One region of the Streptomyces sp. NPDC055140 genome, then DNA from elsewhere that is predicted to be linked to it. Evidence: predicted binding sites of a transcription regulator. Region 1 holds the regulator's gene; the other holds the start of a gene.

Region 1 (3,408 bases):
ACACGCCCGTTTTCCAGTACTGGCCGCGCGGCACCCGGGGCCACGCCCGGATGCCCACGGCCGATGGCTTCACGGCCTCCCACACGTCGATGTAGGGGTGGCCGACGACCAGCGCGTGCTCGCCGGTGACCTGCGCCGCGATGCGTGACTCCTTCGAGCCGGGCACCAGATGGTCGACGAGGACACCGAGCCGCGCGTCGGGCCCCGGGGCGAATTCGGCGACGATCGCGGGCAGGTCGTCGACGCCCTCCAGGTACTCCACGACCACGCCCTCGATGCGCAGGTCGTCGCCCCAGACCCGCTCCACCAGCTCCGCGTCGTGCCGGCCCTCCACATAGATGCGCCCGGCCCGCGCGACCCGCGCCCGCGCCCCGGGCACCGCGACCGACCCGGAGGCCGTGCGCGCGGGACGTACGGGCGCGGCGGACACCGGACGTACGAGGGTGACGACCCGGCCTTCGAGCAGGAAGCCGCGCGGGTCCATGGGGAACACCCGGTGTTTGCCGAAGCGGTCCTCCAGGGTCACCGTCGGGCCCTGGGCCGTCTTCTCGCAGCGGACGACGGCCCCGCAGAACCCGGTCGTGACCTCCTCGACCACGAGATCCACGTCCGCCGCCACCTCGGGGGCGGCCTGCTGCTTCTTCCACGGCGGGGTGAAGTCGGGGGAGTACAGGCGGCGTTGCGGGCCCGAAGGGCCTTCGTTGGAAGGGCGGTGGCGGGAGACGGGTGGGAGCATTCTGCAGACGATAGGAAGTGCGAACGGCCGTACGGTTACGACACGCCGAAACGCGCCGCCAGCGCGGCACGCTGCGCACGGACAAACTCCGCATTCACCGCGGCTCCGTGCCCGGGGACGTACACGGCATCTTCACCGCCCAGTTCCAGCAGCCGGTCCAGGGCGGCCGGCCAGCGGCTCGGCACCGCGTCACGGCCCGCCTGCGGCTCGCCCGACTCCTCGACCAGATCGCCGCAGAAGACGACCTCGGGCGTGCCCGGCACCAGGATCGCCAGGTCGTGCCCGCTGTGCGCCGGGCCCACGTTCGCGAGCAGCGCCTGGAGCCCGTTGCCCAGATCGAGCGTCCACTCCCCGCACACCCGGTGATGCGGCACGACGAGCACGTCAGCGGCCTCGGCCGCCTGCTCGTGCGGCACGCCGTGCGCCACCGCGGACGCCCGCAGCTCGTCACGGCCCCGCGTGAGCACCGTGTCGATGCCCGCGGCGCCGTACACCTCGACACCGGCGAACGCGGCCGTGCCGAGAACGTGGTCGAAATGGGGGTGGGTCAGCGCGATATGCGTCACGCGTGCCTGCGGGCCGATGAGGCGCCGGGTGTCCGCCCGCAGCGCCGCACCCTCACGAAGTGATGAACCCGTGTCGACGAGCAACGCCGCCCCGTCGCCCACCACAAGGCCCGTCGTGCAGTCCCAGCCCGGCAGCCGGACCCGCCCTGCCCGAGCGGACAGCTCCTCCCAGCCCACCGCATTCCAGTCCAGGTCGTCCACGGGTCCGACGCTAGCGCCCTTGCCGGGCCCGTACCCACCGGCCGTACACTGACCCGGAGACCATTGGCACTCGGCCGCACCGAGTGCCAGCCGCGGACGACACAGCTGGAGGTGCGCGCGAATGCTCAGTGAACGCAGGCTCGAAGTGCTGCGCGCCATCGTCCAGGACTACGTGGGGACCGAGGAGCCGGTCGGCTCCAAGGCGCTCACCGAGCGGCACAGCCTCGGCGTCTCACCGGCAACGGTGCGCAACGACATGGCGGCGCTCGAGGAGGAGGGCTTCATCGCCCAGCCTCACACGAGCGCCGGGCGGATCCCGACCGACAAGGGCTACCGCCTGTTCGTGGACAAACTGACGGCGGTCAAGCCGATGACGGGGCCCGAGCGCCGCGCCATCCAGAACTTCCTCGACGGCGCCGTCGACCTCGACGACGTCGTCGGCCGGACCGTGCGGCTGCTCGCGCAGCTGACGCGGCAGGTCGCCGTGGTGCAGTACCCGTCCCTGACGCGGTCGACCGTGCGCCACGTGGAACTGCTCTCGCTCGCCGCCGCCCGCGTGATGCTCGTACTGATCACGGACACGGGGCGGGTCGAGCAGCGGATGATCGACTGCCCGGCGCCGTTCGGCGAGACCTCTCTCGCCGATCTGCGGGCCCGGCTCAACAGCAGGGTCGCGGGACGCCGCTTCGCGGACGTGCCGCAGCTGGTGCAGGACCTGCCGGAGTCCTTCGACACGGAGGACCGCGGCACGGTCGCGACGGTGCTCTCCACTTTGCTGGAGACTCTCGTCGAGGAGACCGAGGAGCGGTTGATGATCGGCGGCACCGCCAATCTCACCCGCTTCGGACATGACTTTCCCCTCACCATCCGGCCCGTGCTGGAGGCGCTGGAGGAGCAGGTCGTGCTCCTCAAGCTCCTTGGTGAGGTCAACGATTCGGGCATGGCCGTACGGATCGGTCATGAGAACGCCCATGAGGGACTCAGCTCAACCTCCGTGGTCTCGGTCGGCTACGGTTCGGGCAGCGAGGCAGTCGCCAAGCTCGGCGTGGTCGGACCGACCCGCATGGACTATCCGGGAACGATGGGAGCAGTACGCGCAGTGGCACGTTACGTCGGACAGATCCTGGCGGAGTCGTAAGTGGCCACGGACTACTACGCCGTACTCGGCGTGCGCCGCGACGCCTCCCAGGACGAGATCAAGAAGGCCTTCCGCAGGCTGGCCCGTGAGCTTCACCCGGACGTCAATCCGGACCCGAAGACACAGGAGCGGTTCAAGGAGATCAACGCCGCCTACGAGGTGTTGTCGGACCCGCAGAAGAAGCAGGTCTACGACCTCGGCGGCGACCCCCTCTCGCAGGCGGGCGGAGGCGGGGCCGGCGGCTTCGGCGCCGGTGGCTTCGGGAACTTCTCCGACATCATGGACGCGTTCTTCGGAACGGCGTCCCAGCGTGGTCCCCGGTCGCGCACGCGCCGCGGCCAGGACGCCATGATCCGGCTCGAGATCGAGCTGGACGAGGCCGCCTTCGGGACCACCAAGGACATCCAGGTCGACACGGCCATCGTCTGTACGACCTGCAGCGGCGAGGGTGCCGCGCCCGGCACGTCCGCGCAGACCTGTGACATGTGCCGCGGTCGCGGCGAGGTGTCCCAGGTCACGCGGTCCTTCCTGGGCCAGGTCATGACCTCGCGGCCGTGCCCGCAGTGCCAGGGCTTCGGCACGGTCGTGCCGACGCCGTGCCCGGAGTGCGCCGGTGACGGCCGCATCCGCTCGCGGCGCACGCTCACCGTGAAGATCCCGGCCGGTGTCGACAACGGCACGCGGATCCAGCTCGCGGGCGAGGGTGAGGTCGGCCCCGGCGGCGGCCCCGCCGGTGACCTGTACGTCGAGATCCACGAGCTGCCGCA
Region 2 (3,408 bases), on a different contig from region 1:
TCCCGCGACCCCCGCACGGAAAGGCTGCAGCCCCCATGAGCGTCAACGTCCGCATCCCCACCATCCTGCGCACCTACACCGGCGGCAAGGCCGAGGTCGCCGCCGAGGGCGCGACCCTCTCCGAGGTGATCGCCGACCTGGAGAAGAACCACACGGGCATCGCGGCCCGCGTCCTGGACGACCAGGGCAAGCTGCGCCGCTTCGTGAACGTGTACGTCAACGACGACGACGTTCGCTTCGAGCAGGGCCTGGAGACGGCGACGCCGGAAGGCGCGGGCGTCTCGATCATCCCGGCCGTCGCCGGAGGCTGACCATCGGGCACAGTGCCGGCGGCTGATCGCCCGGCCTTGCAAGGCCACACAGAGTCACCTGAATTGCCCCCTCCGCGAGAGAAACGGAGGGGGCAATTCTGCATGGTTGAGCGCGGTAGAGTTGGGAAGCGAGCTTCGCGCCTGTGCCTAGCGCATATATGAAGTCGGCCGCCGTCCGACAAGAAGCAGCCAAAGTGCCCAGCCCTTATCGGGTGTTCGTGGCATTTGTCGGGCCCGAGTTGCCCCGGAATCCAGTGACTGCGCCGCTTATTACCGCTCTGCCGCGCCCAGAATTCTCGTCCGATTGACCTGTTGCAGAGGGCAGTTGGGCAGATACATTCAGCCGCGGTCGACGCGTTCCGGCGCACACCTCCAACCAATGGGGCGTGAGGTCTGACCCGGGTCCGCGAAGTGCGGGCCTGTGCAAGGGCCAGTAATAGGGGAGTTAGTCATGGCTCAGGGCACCGTCAAGTGGTTCAACGCGGAGAAGGGGTACGGCTTCATCGCGGTCGACGGTGGTGCGGATGTATTCGTCCACTACAGCGCCATCCAGATGGACGGATACCGCACCCTTGAAGAGGGTCAGCGAGTCGAATTCGAGATCTCGCAGGGCCAGAAGGGTCCGCAGGCGGACATGGTCAAGCTCGCCGTCTGATCTCGGCGCGATCGGCCACCGACACACTCACGCCGAGAGGCCCGTACCCCGCGAGGGGTGCGGGCCTCTCGTGCGTGCACGCGCGGCCCGTGCGGGCCGTCCGCGGGGACCGCGCGTCTGCCGGAGGCGCTTGCACTCTCCTAGGCCGAGTGCTAATCATTGCGTTAGCACTCTGAAGGTGAGAGTGACAGAACTTGGATCGGGTCGGTGAGGCTCGCAGGCCGGGTGGGGCAAGGAACCACACGGCACGCAGGCCGTCCGTCGCGGGCACCAGCACGGTCCGTTTGCGTTTCCACCCCGTCCGGGAGGACCACTTCACATGGCCAAGATCATCGCGTTCGACGAGGAGGCACGGCGCGGCCTCGAGCGCGGCATGAACCAGCTCGCCGACGCCGTCAAGGTGACCCTGGGCCCCAAGGGTCGCAACGTCGTCCTCGAGAAGAAGTGGGGCGCCCCCACGATCACCAACGATGGTGTGTCCATCGCCAAGGAGATCGAGCTCGAGGACCCGTACGAGAAGATCGGCGCCGAGCTGGTCAAGGAGGTCGCGAAGAAGACGGACGACGTCGCCGGTGACGGCACGACGACCGCGACCGTCCTCGCTCAGGCGCTCGTCAAGGAAGGCCTGCGCAACGTCGCGGCCGGCGCCAACCCGATGGCCCTCAAGCGTGGCATCGAGAAGGCCGTCGAGGCCGTCTCCGCCGCCCTGCTCGAGCAGGCCAAGGACGTGGAGACCAAGGAGCAGATCGCTTCGACGGCCTCCATCTCCGCCGCCGACACCCAGATCGGCGAGCTCATCGCCGAGGCGATGGACAAGGTCGGCAAGGAAGGCGTCATCACCGTCGAGGAGTCGCAGACCTTCGGGCTCGAGCTTGAGCTCACCGAGGGCATGCGCTTCGACAAGGGCTACATCTCGGCGTACTTCGCCACCGACATGGAGCGCATGGAGTCGTCGCTCGACGACCCGTACATCCTGATCGTCAACTCGAAGATCGGCAACGTGAAGGACCTCCTTCCGCTGCTCGAGAAGGTCATGCAGTCCGGCAAGCCGCTGCTGATCATCGCCGAGGACGTCGAGGGCGAGGCCCTGTCGACCCTGGTCGTCAACAAGATCCGTGGCACCTTCAAGTCCGTCGCCGTCAAGGCCCCGGGCTTCGGTGACCGCCGCAAGGCCATGCTCGGCGACATCGCCATCCTCACCGGTGGCACCGTCATCTCCGAGGAGGTCGGCCTCAAGCTGGAGAACGCCGGTCTCGACCTGCTCGGCCGCGCCCGCAAGGTCGTCATCACCAAGGACGAGACGACGATCGTCGACGGCGCCGGTGACAGCGACCAGGTCCAGGGTCGCGTCAACCAGATCCGTGCCGAGATCGAGAACTCGGACAGCGACTACGACCGCGAGAAGCTGCAGGAGCGCCTGGCGAAGCTCGCCGGCGGTGTTGCGGTCATCAAGGCCGGTGCCGCGACCGAGGTCGAGCTCAAGGAGCGCAAGCACCGCATCGAGGACGCCGTTCGCAACGCGAAGGCGGCCGTCGAGGAGGGCATCGTCGCCGGTGGTGGCGTGGCCCTGCTCCAGGCCTCCGCGGTCTTCGAGAAGCTCGAGCTCGACGGTGACGAGGCGACCGGCGCCAACGCCGTGAAGCTCGCGCTCGAGGCCCCGCTCAAGCAGATCGCCGTCAACGGTGGTCTCGAGGGTGGCGTCGTCGTGGAGAAGGTCCGCAACCTTCCCATCGGCCACGGCCTGAACGCCGCGACCGGCGAGTACGTCGACATGATCGCCGAGGGCATCCTCGACCCGGCGAAGGTCACGCGTTCCGCGCTGCAGAACGCCGCGTCGATCGCCGCGCTGTTCCTCACCACCGAGGCCGTCATCGCCGACAAGCCGGAGAAGGCCGCCGCGGGCGGCGCTCCGGGCGGCATGCCGGGCGGTGACATGGACTTCTGAGCCTGACGGTTCAGCCTGTCCTTTCCGAGGGCGGCACTCCTCTTCACGAGGGGTGCCGCCCTCGGGCGTTCCCCGGTCGGTTTTCCTTGTCCGCCCGGTGATCACGGGTTAGGGTCCCCGGGCATATGTCAGGGGATCGGGGCAGGTGGGGGACATGGCCGACAGTGACGACGTGCCCGAGAAGGGCATGAACGCGTGGGGACAGGCGATATCGGCCGTGGCGCTGGTGGCCGCGCTCGCCATCGGGTTCTGGGTGATCGCGAAGACGGACGCCGAGAGCAGCGACGAGCCGAAGCCGGCGACCTGCTCGGGCGGGGAGGCCGAGAAGGGCGCGAAGGCCGGTAAGACGGCGGGGCAGGTCTCCGGCGAGCAACTGTGCGGAGTGCTCAACCGGCGGGACCTCGCCGAACTGCTCGGCACGCCGACGGAGATCGCGAAGTCCGCGTCGGGTAGCGGGAGTTCGGTCAAGACGGCCGGTGGGCGCGAGATCTCCACGC

What was found. Region 1 encodes HrcA, which represses chaperone genes, less so after heat shock. Its sites were predicted from a motif close to TTNGCACTCNGNNNNNCNGAGTGCNAA; they were not measured.
Region 2: a site for HrcA is predicted at 1,096-1,122, ahead of groL (chaperonin GroEL). Genes of this name have one in related genera too.

The regions. Positions count from the first base shown of each region.
Region 1 covers NZ_JBSGTG010000007.1:46,615-50,022, reverse strand. The annotation lists gene ACWFR4_RS15750 (DUF3097 domain-containing protein) at 1-736, opposite strand, end outside; gene ACWFR4_RS15745 (MBL fold metallo-hydrolase) at 772-1,503, opposite strand; gene hrcA (heat-inducible transcriptional repressor HrcA) at 1,625-2,641, shown strand; gene dnaJ (molecular chaperone DnaJ) at 2,642-3,408, shown strand, end outside.
Region 2 covers NZ_JBSGTG010000008.1:156,079-159,486, forward strand. The annotation lists gene ACWFR4_RS17825 (MoaD/ThiS family protein) at 36-311, shown strand; gene ACWFR4_RS17830 (cold-shock protein) at 763-966, shown strand; gene groL (chaperonin GroEL) at 1,286-2,911, shown strand; gene ACWFR4_RS17840 (DUF6215 domain-containing protein) at 3,066-3,408, shown strand, end outside.